Regions from separate parts of the Pseudomonas rhodesiae genome, predicted to be linked through region 3. Evidence: riboswitches for the same ligand, from Rfam matches in the RefSeq annotation. Region 3 holds a riboswitch; each other region holds the start of a gene.
What was found. Region 3 has a riboswitch for cobalamin ahead of HRH33_RS12180 (CbtB domain-containing protein). Riboswitches for the same ligand answer to the same signal wherever they lie in the genome.

Region 1 (3,267 bases), 1.3 Mb from region 3:
GCGCTGCCTGGTTCAGCTTTTTAAGTCTTTGTGTGGGTTGGACTGACATGACCACCATCCTGGTCGTCGATGACGAATATCTGATCGCCGACATCCTTGGCTTCGCGCTGGAGGATGAGGGGTTCATGGTCGTCACAGCGAGCAACGGACGCAAGGCACTGGACGTGCTGGAGCGCGAACGCCCGTCGCTGATCATCACCGACTTCATGATGCCGGTGATGGACGGTCAACAGCTCGCCGAAGCGGTGCGCGCCCTGCCGAGCGTCAATCACCTGCCGATCATCCTGATGAGCGGCGCGCAGGCGCACATCGGTATGGAGCGCTCGGACTTGTTTGACGCCGTGCTGGCCAAACCCTTCAAGATCGATCTGATCGTCGCCGAAGTGAGAAGGCTGCTGGCGGCGACGTGACAAGCGCCGCCTGGACAAGGGCGATAGCGACCAGGCTGAAATTGTCATGAGCCTATGCTGCACTGGTGTGCATTCAAGGACCGAGAGGAACACCCCATGCCAGCCCGCAATCCCCCTATCGATTTGTCCCATCGCCCGCGCCTGGCCGATCTGCGCCCACTGATCGCGCCAAGCGCGAGTCTGCTGGAAGCCCGGGCAGCAACCCCACGGGTGACCGCCGCCAAGGATCTGCAGGACCGCCAAGGTTACGCCACGGATTTTCTCAGCCGCTTCGTCGTGCCTTGGCCCACTACAGACGAGGCGTTGCAGGATGATGTGGAACCACTGCGCCTGGACTACACGCACTTTTCGATAACGATGTCGCGCTCGCGGCGACTGGCGCTCTACGTGGGCGTCAATATCGACGGCGCCAAGCACGTAGACATTACCCGCAGCAACGACACCTGGGCCTACGACGGTCGCCTGCCGATCAGCGCGCAGGTGGGCGAAGCGCTCTACACCAACAATGGCCTGGACCGCGGCCACCTGGTACGGCGCCAAGACCCCAACTGGGGCGAGCAGGCCGCCACCGCCAATGTCGATACCTTCCATTTCACCAACTGTTCGCCGCAAATGAGCGGGTTCAACCAGAAGACCTGGCTGGAGCTGGAAGACTACATCCTGGACAACACCCAACGCTGGCAAGCCCGCGCCACCGTGTTCAGCGGCCCGGTGTTCGCCGATGACGACCGCGTGTACCGTGGCGTGAAAATCCCCAAGGCATTCTGGAAAGTGGTGGCTTACCTGGGCGATGACGGCAAGCCCTCGGCCAGTGCCTACATGATCGACCAAAGCCGCGAGCTGGGGCAGCTTGACCTGATCTTCGGCCCGCTCAGGACCTACCGGCGCAGCTTGCTTCAAATTGAACAACTGACCGGCATCCGCTTCGCCAACCTGGCTGACTACGACGGCTTCAGCAACGAAGAGCGCGCTACGGGCACGCGGATTGAGGCACTCATCCGGGGCCCGCAAGACATTCGTCTATGACCGGGCGTTCTTCGGGCTATATCGCCTCGCCCTGATCGACTACCATACCGCGCCGGTTCCCGAACGGGACTAATAGGGAATCCGAAGCGCGGTACGCCGCGCCAATCGGAACTGCCCCCGCAACTGTAGGTGCCGAGCCTGCTCCCCACTGCCACTGGACGCGTCCGGGAAGGCTGGAGCGAGGCGACGACGCATCAGTCAGGAGACCTGCCGGCCCAGCAACATCACTAACCGGCGGGGTGTCCGGGAAGGACTTCCTTGCCCGGCCCTTGGCGGCGGTGTTCAAGGGCGTGTTTCCATGACCGTAGCTCCCCAGTCGCACGTACGGTCCACACGGAGAACGCCCCATGCTGCCACGCGCTACCGCCCTGCTCGCCAGTTTCGGCCTGGCCACCCTGGCTCACGCCGCGCCCACTCATTACCCGCTGACGGTGCAGAACTGCGGCAGCACGCTGACCTTTGCCCAGGCCCCCGCGCGCAGCGTGACCATCGGCCAGACCGCCACCGAGATGCTTTACACCCTCGGTGTCGGCGACAAAGTGGTCGGCACCTCGCTGTGGTTCAACCCGGTGTTGCCGCAGTTCAAGGCGCAGAACGACACCATCGAGCGCCTGGCCAATAACGAACCGAGCTTCGAAGCCGTGATCGCCAAGCGCCCGCAACTGGTGGCCGCCGAGCTGGAATGGGTGGTCGGCCCCCAAGGCGTGGTGGGCACACGCGAGCAGTTTCATGAGCTGAACATCCCCACTTACCTGCTGCCCTCCGATTGCGAAGGCAAGGACAACCTGGTGGGCGCCGACGGCACGCGGCTGGAGCCGTTTCGCATCGACACCATCTACAAAAGCATCAGCCAACTGGCAGCCATTTTCGACGTCCAGGATCGCGGCCAACAGCTGAACGACAGCCTCAAGGCGCGCCTGGCCAAGGCCGTCGCCACGGCGCAGGGCAAGGGACTCAAGCAGGCCAGTGCGCTGGTGTGGTTCTCCAGCTCCGAGATGGCCAGCGACCCGTACGTGGCCGGCCATAAAGGCGTGCCCGAGTTCATGCTGGAGACCCTCGGCCTGCGCAACGTGGTGCAGTCCGACGAAGAGTGGCCGGCCGTCGGCTGGGAAACCATCGCCAAGGCCAACCCGACCTTTCTGGTAATCGCCCGCATGGACCGCCGCCGCTACCCCGCCGACGACCACGAAAAGAAACTCGCTTTCCTGCGCAGCGACCCAGTCACGCGCAACATGGACGCGGTCAAACATAACCGCATCATCATCCTCGACGCCCTGGCCTTGCAGGCCAGCGTGCGCACCTTCGATGGCCTGGAACAACTGGCCAGCGCCATCGACGGCTACGACCTGCCGCAATGACCGCCAGTCTGCTACGCACCCTCCTCGCCCTGGCGCTGCTGCTCGCTGCCGTACTCGCCGGGGTGGCCATCGGCGAAACCGCCATCGAACCCCAGGTGGTGTTGCAGGTGCTCGCCAACAAACTGTGGCACGCGGGTTATGTGCTCGACCCCATCGACGAGGGCGTGGTGTGGAACTACCGCCTGACTCGCGCCCTGGTCGCCGCCGCCTGCGGTGCCGGGCTGGCCACTTGCGGGGTGATCCTGCAATCGCTGCTGCGCAATCCGCTGGCCGATCCGTATTTGCTGGGCATCAGCGCCGGCGCGTCGACCGGCGCGGTGCTGGTGGCGCTGATGGGCGTGGGCGGCGGGCTGGTGTCGCTGTCGGCGGGCGCATTCGTCGGCGCGATGGCGGCGTTTGCCCTGGTGATCCTGCTCGCGCGGGCCAGCGGTTCGTCCAGCGGCACCGGCCAGATCATCCTGGCGGGCATTGCC
Region 2 (3,267 bases), 1.6 Mb from region 3:
GCTCCGGATAGCCGCCGGGCAGGTAGAGGCTGTCGGCGTCGGGCAGTTCGCGGTCGTGGATCGGTGAGAAGAAGTGCAACTCGGCGCCCATAGCCCGTAGGAGGTCGAGGCTGGCGCCGTAGGTAAACGCGAAGGCTTCGTCGCGGGCCACCGCGATGCGCACACCGGCCAGCAGCGGTTCGGCTTCGACGATCGTCGGCGCGGCGAACGTGACCGGCGGCGGCACCGCCACTTCGCAACTGCTGCCCAAGGCTTGGGCGGCGGCGTCCAGGCGCAGGTCCAGGTCATTCAGCTCACTGGCCTGCACCAGGCCCAGGTGGCGGCTGGGCAGCTCGATCCCGGTTTCGCGGGACAGCGCGCCATACCAGCGCAGGCCCTCGGTGAGGCTGCCTTCGAGCAGTTGCGCATGACGCAGCGTACCGACACGGTTGGCCAGCACCCCGGCGAACGGCAGGTCCGGCTGGTAACGCGCCAGGCCCAAGGCCAGGGCACCGAAGGTTTGGGCCATGGCGGTGCCGTCGATCACGCCCAGCACCGGCACGCCGAAATGCCGCGCCAGGTCGGCGCTGGAAGGCGTGCCGTCGAACAGGCCCATTACGCCTTCGATCAGAATCAGATCGGCCTCGCCGGCGGCTTCCCACAGCAGACGGCGACTCTCCTGCTCGCCCACCATCCACATGTCCAGTTGATACACCGGCGCACCGCTGGCGCGCTCGTGGATCATCGGGTCCAGAAAGTCCGGGCCGCATTTGAACACCCGCACCTTGCGCCCCAGGTTGCGATGCAAGCGGGCCAGCGCGGCGGTGACGGTGGTTTTGCCCTGGCCGGACGCCGGTGCGGCGATCAGGACGGCCGGGCAATGACGAGGCTGATTCAAAGTTCGACGCCTTTCTGTGCCTTGATACCGGCCTGGAAAGCGTGCTTTAGCATGCCCATTTCGGTGACGGTGTCGCCCATCTCGATCATTTCGGGCTTGGCGCCACGGCCGGTGACCACCACATGCTGCATAGGTGGGCGGGCTTGCAGGTCGCTGAGCACTTGGTCCAGATCGAGGTAGCCGTGCTTGAGGGCGATATTCAGTTCGTCCAGCACCACCAGGCCGATAGTCGGGTCTTGCAGCATCGCGCGGGACACAGCCCAGGCGGCTTCGGCGGCGGCGATGTCGCGTTGGCGGTCCTGGGTTTCCCAGGTGAAGCCTTCGCCCATGACATGAAAGCGCACTTGTTCGGGGAAGCGCCGGAAGAACAGCTCTTCGCCGGTGCTGTGGCGGCCCTTGATGAACTGCACCACACCGCACTGCATCCCGTGGCCCATGGCCCGGGCCAGCATGCCGAAGGCCGAGCTGCTCTTGCCTTTGCCGTTGCCGGTCAGCACCAGCAGCAAACCGCACTCATTGGGGGAATTGGCGATGCGCTCGTCGATCACGGCTTTTTTGCGCAGCATGCGCGCCAGGTGGCGTTCGTCGCGGTCGGGGGAATCGGTCATGGCAGCTCTCCGTTGGGGCTGGACAAAAACGGCGGGCAGGGAAAAACACAATCAGACAGCCAAGCATCGCCCACCGTGATGCTGTTGAATGATCCAGGCCGGTCTCCGGGCTCATAAGTGGACCGCTCCCGGCGAACCAGGAACAGACCGACGCTGCGCCTTCCCGTATCGCTGGGATACAGTGGCCAAAGGCAGCGTCTTGACTCATTTACCGTTGCGGGGGCAGCGCCGGGATCGCGGCCACACTGTGTACAAGTGCGCTCACTCACCGGCTTCCCTGTTTCACTCCGTCGACCCGTGGGTCACAGAGCACCTGAAACAAGCCGCGAAGGTTAGTGGGTTGGGGGTGGAGCGTCAATTAAAGCCGGCCTTGTTCTTGAACCATCGCACCCGCGCCCTCCTCTATCCCTACAGGTATCAAGGAGAACACCATGCATAAAACCAGACTCGCCTTACTGATCATGCTCGCCGGCAGCCTCGCCGCCTGCGGTGAAAGCTCCACGTTGCAGATCAGCGACGGCACGGGGCCATCGCCGCGCTTACCGCAACCGAACAAGACCCTGATCCCCACCGTCAACATCGCCCCGGCCATCGGCTGGCCCGACGGCGCCAAGCCCACGGCAGCACCAGGCTTGCAGGTGAGCGCTTTTGCCGAAGGCCTGGATCACCCGCGCTGGCTGTACGTTTTACCCAATGGCGACGTGCTGGTGGCGGAAACCAACGCGCCGCCCAAGCCGGATGACGCCAAAGGCATTCGTGGTTGGGTAATGGAAAAGGTCATGGACCGCGCCGGCGCCGGCGTACCCAGCCCGAACCGCATCACCCTGTTGCGCGATGCCGACCACGACGGTGTGGCGGAAACCCGCACGGTGTTCCTGGAAAATCTCAACTCGCCGTTCGGCATGACACTGGTGGGCAACGACCTCTATGTCGCCGATTCGGACAAGCTGCTGCGCTTTGCCTATCAACCGGGTGCCACTGCAATCAAGACCGCAGGCGCCACGGTGGTCGAGCTGCCGGGCGGACCGCTGAACCACCACTGGACCAAAAACGTGATCGCCAGCCCGGACGGCAGCAAGCTGTACGTGAGCGTCGGCTCCAACAGCAACGTCGGTGAAAATGGCCTGGAGGCCGAACAAGGCCGCGCTGCGATCTGGGAAGTGGACCGCGCCAGCGGCCAGCACCGCATCTTCGCCTCAGGCTTGCGCAACCCCAACGGTATGGCCTGGGAACCCCAGAGCGGCAAACTGTGGACCGCAGTGAACGAACGCGACGAGATCGGCAGCGATTTGGTGCCGGATTACATCACGTCGGTCAAAGACGGCGCTTTCTATGGGTGGCCCTTCAGCTACTACGGCCAGCACGTGGATGAACGCGTCACGCCACAGAATCCGGACCTGGTGGCCAAAGCCATTGCCCCGGACTATGCAGTGGGGCCCCATACCGCTTCACTGGGCTTGACGTTTGCGCAAGGGAACAAATTGCCTACCGCCTTCAGCAACGGCGCGTTTATCGGCCAGCACGGCTCGTGGAACCGCAAGCCACACAGTGGCTACAAAGTAATCTTCGTACCGTTCGAGGGTGGCCAGCCGAAAGGGCAACCGGTGGACGTACTGACCGGATTCCTCGATCAAGATGAAAAAGCCATGGGCCGGCCGGTGGGCGTGGTGATTGATCAGCAAGGCGATTTACTGGTGGCCGATGATGTGGGGAACAAGGTGTGGCGGGTGTCGGCCGCTAAATAAACACCGCAAAAACCATGTGGGAGGGAATTGCTCCCTC
Region 3 (3,267 bases):
TGGAGTCGAACGCGTCGTGGTCGTGATCGTCTTCACCTTCGTGGTGGTGGTCGTGATGGCTGTGACGCGCGTCGATGTGTTCCTCAGAGCCTGCGCCCAGGCCGATCAGCACCTCCAGGGGCAAGCGACCGCTGCTGGCTTCAACGATCTTCACCGCCGGCGGCAGTTCTTCGGCGACTTCCAGGCGCACACGGGCCAGGTCATCGGGGCTGATCAGGTCGCACTTGTTGAGGATCACCAGGTCGGCGCTGGCCAGTTGGTCGGCGAACAGTTCGTGCAGCGGCGATTCGTGGTCCAGGTTCGGGTCGAGCTTGCGCTGGGCATCGACCTGATCCGGGAACGCAGCAAAAGTGCCGGCGGCCACGGCTGGGCTGTCGACCACGGTGATTACCGCGTCAACCGTGCAGGCGCTGCGGATTTCCGGCCACTGGAAGGCTTGAACCAAAGGTTTTGGCAGGGCCAGGCCCGAGGTTTCGATCAGGATATGGTCGAGGTCGCCACGGCGCGCCACCAATTCGCGCATCACCGGAAAGAACTCTTCCTGCACTGTGCAGCACAGGCAGCCGTTGGCCAGTTCATACACGCGGCCGTTGGCTTCTTCCTCGGTGCAGCCGATGGAGCACTGTTTGAGGATCTCGCCGTCGATGCCCAACTCGCCGAACTCGTTGACGATCACCGCAATGCGACGGCCCTGAGCGTTGTCGAGCATATGGCGCAGCAAGGTGGTTTTGCCCGAGCCGAGGAAGCCGGTAACGATGGTGACGGGAAGTTTGGCCAGTGTTTTCATCGGATGCCCTTGGGGGCGGGCATACGGGACGATAGGCCCTGCGCAGGCGCGCAGCAGCGGATTCGTCACCGGATCACCCCGCCCGGTTGAATTAAAAAATCGGTGACGAGGCAGGTCTCCTGGCTTGGGGCGTTCGGGTCGCAAGACCGGCGCTGACTGCGCCTTCCCGCCTGATGGCAGTGGCATGGCAGTCAACTGAACCCTTCACAGTTGCGGGGGCAGCCGCGGCTTGGACCGCGTTCCCTTCTTAGCTTCGACCTGGGCCGAAGAACCTCGAAGGTGCAAGGCTACAGGGGGATGGTGAATTTGACTACCGCTGCTCTGCATGCTTTCCTACAGACCTTGTTTCGGGTGCCCTTCACAGGGTGAAACGGGAAACCGGTGCGCCATCTTGCGATGGTCAGTCCGGTGCTGCCCCCGCAACGGTAAGCGAGCGAAGCGTCACGGCCACTGTGCTTGAGCATGGGAAGGCGACGCTTTAAGGGTTCTTGGCAGAGCCCCCTCGCAAGCCCGGAGACCGGCCCGAAAAAACCAGATAACAACCCGCGGTGGGCGGGCGCTGTTCAAACCCTGCGGGTCCGGCTCGCGGGTTTTTTATGCGCACGTCCCCACCCCAGACACCTGAAAGGGACGCGCCATGTCGATCATCAGCAGCACTTCGCCCGCCACCAGCGGCACCACTACCCTGAGCCAACGCCTGACCGCCGCCATCGGTGCGTCGATCCTCGGCGCGTGCCTGGTGTATTTCGCCGGCTTTTCGCACATCGAGGCGGTGCATAACGCCGCCCACGATACCCGCCACAGCGCCGCGTTCCCGTGCCACTGAGACCTGCCGAGATGATTAAGCGTATTGCGCAAACCGCAGGATTCACCGGCCTGCTGGCCGCCCTGCTGCTGACCCTGCTGCAAAGCTTCTGGGTGGCACCGCTGATTTTGCAGGCCGAGACCTTCGAGCAGGCACCGGCAGCCCATGAACACGCCACCGGCACCGCCGCGCATACCCACGACGCAGAGGCCTGGGAGCCGGAAGATGGCTGGCAGCGCGTGCTGTCGACCACCGCCGGCAACCTGGTAGTGGCCGTCGGTTTTGCCTTGATGCTGGCCGGTCTCTACACCCTGCGCGCCCCGACCCGCACGGCTCAGGGCCTGCTGTGGGGCTTGGCCGGTTATGCGACTTTCGTGCTGGCACCCACCCTGGGCCTGCCGCCGGAACTGCCGGGCACCGCAGCGGCTGACCTGGCGCTGCGTCAGGCCTGGTGGATCGGCACCGCCGCGTCCACCGCGGCCGGTATCGCCCTGCTGGTGTTCGGTCGCAACGCGCTGCTCAAAGTCCTGGGCGTGGCCATCCTTGTAGTGCCCCATGTGATTGGCGCGCCACAGCCGGCAGTGCATTCGATGCTGGCGCCGGAAGCGCTGGAAGCGCAGTTCAAAATCGCTTCGCAGCTGACCAACATGGCGTTCTGGCTGGCGTTGGGCCTGATCAGCGCGTGGTTGTTCCGGCGTAACCGCGACAGTCATTACGCGGCATGAGCCTCGTCGCCGGTCTGGGCTGCCAGCGAGGTTGTGAGGTTCACAGCCTGTTGGCGTTGCTGGATGAGGCATTGGCCGAAGCAGGCGTCGAGCGCCGGCAGCTCACTGCACTGGCGAGTATCGATCTGAAACACGCTGAACCAGGGCTGCTGGCGTTGGCCACAGCCTTGGCCCTGCCCTTGTGCTGCTTTAACGCCCAGCACCTGGCGGCACATGAAGGTCGGCTGAGCCACAAATCTGCCGTGGCTTTTGCCCACACCGGCTGTTACGGCATTGCCGAAAGCGCCGCGCTGGCAGCGGCCGAACAGCTCGACGCAGCCCCTGCCAGACTGCTGATCACCCGCCGCAAAAACGCCCGTGCCACCGTGGCATTGGCCTGCACGGGTTAAAAACCCGATAATCGCCCTCCCCGATCATGAACAATCTTCATGCTCGTCCGTTTTTTCACAGGAACGCTCCATGACCGTCTACTTTATCGGCGCCGGCCCCGGCGACCCGGAATTGATCACTGTCAAAGGCCAGCGGTTGATCCGCAGTTGCCCGGTGATTATCTACGCGGGGTCACTGGTGCCAGCGGCGGTGCTGGAGGGCCATCAGGCCTTACAGGTGGTCAACAGCGCTGAGCTGCACTTGGAACAGATCATTGAGTTGATCCAGACCGCCCACGCCAATGGCTTCGATGTGGCGCGAGTCCACTCCGGCGACCCGAGCCTGTATGGAGCCATCGGCGAGCAGATTCGCTGCTTGCGTGAACTGGGCATCCCATTCCAGATCATCCCCGGCGTGACTGCCGTTGCCGCTTGCGCGGCCTTGCTGGAAACCGAACTGACCCTGCCGGACATCGCCCAGAGCGTGATCCTGACGCGCTACGCCGACAAGACCCCCATGCCCGCCGGCGAAGACTTCGCCAGCCTGGCTCGACATGGCACCACCATGGCGATTCACCTGGG

Region 1: linked by a shared signal. The riboswitch ahead of HRH33_RS18295 (ABC transporter substrate-binding protein) and the one ahead of HRH33_RS12180 (CbtB domain-containing protein) in region 3 are both predicted to bind cobalamin.
Region 2: linked by a shared signal. The riboswitch ahead of cobO (cob(I)yrinic acid a,c-diamide adenosyltransferase) and the one ahead of HRH33_RS12180 (CbtB domain-containing protein) in region 3 are both predicted to bind cobalamin.

What each region holds. Positions count from the first base shown of each region.
Region 1 covers NZ_CP054205.1:4,049,205-4,052,471, forward strand. The annotation lists gene HRH33_RS18280 (ATPase domain-containing protein) at 1-24, shown strand, start outside; gene HRH33_RS18285 (response regulator) at 48-410, shown strand; gene HRH33_RS18290 (DNA/RNA non-specific endonuclease) at 507-1,436, shown strand; cobalamin riboswitch at 1,473-1,665, shown strand; gene HRH33_RS18295 (ABC transporter substrate-binding protein) at 1,784-2,794, shown strand; gene HRH33_RS18300 (FecCD family ABC transporter permease) at 2,791-3,267, shown strand, end outside.
Region 2 covers NZ_CP054205.1:4,329,711-4,332,977, forward strand. The annotation lists gene HRH33_RS19525 (cobyrinic acid a,c-diamide synthase CobB) at 1-877, opposite strand, end outside; gene cobO (cob(I)yrinic acid a,c-diamide adenosyltransferase) at 874-1,485, opposite strand; cobalamin riboswitch at 1,565-1,817, opposite strand; gene HRH33_RS19535 (PQQ-dependent sugar dehydrogenase) at 1,917-3,230, shown strand.
Region 3 covers NZ_CP054205.1:2,699,758-2,703,024, reverse strand. The annotation lists gene cobW (cobalamin biosynthesis protein CobW) at 1-787, opposite strand, end outside; cobalamin riboswitch at 880-1,078, opposite strand; cobalamin riboswitch at 1,120-1,327, shown strand; gene HRH33_RS12180 (CbtB domain-containing protein) at 1,425-1,613, shown strand; gene HRH33_RS12175 (CbtA family protein) at 1,625-2,317, shown strand; gene HRH33_RS12170 (cobalamin biosynthesis protein) at 2,314-2,706, shown strand; gene cobM (precorrin-4 C(11)-methyltransferase) at 2,777-3,267, shown strand, end outside.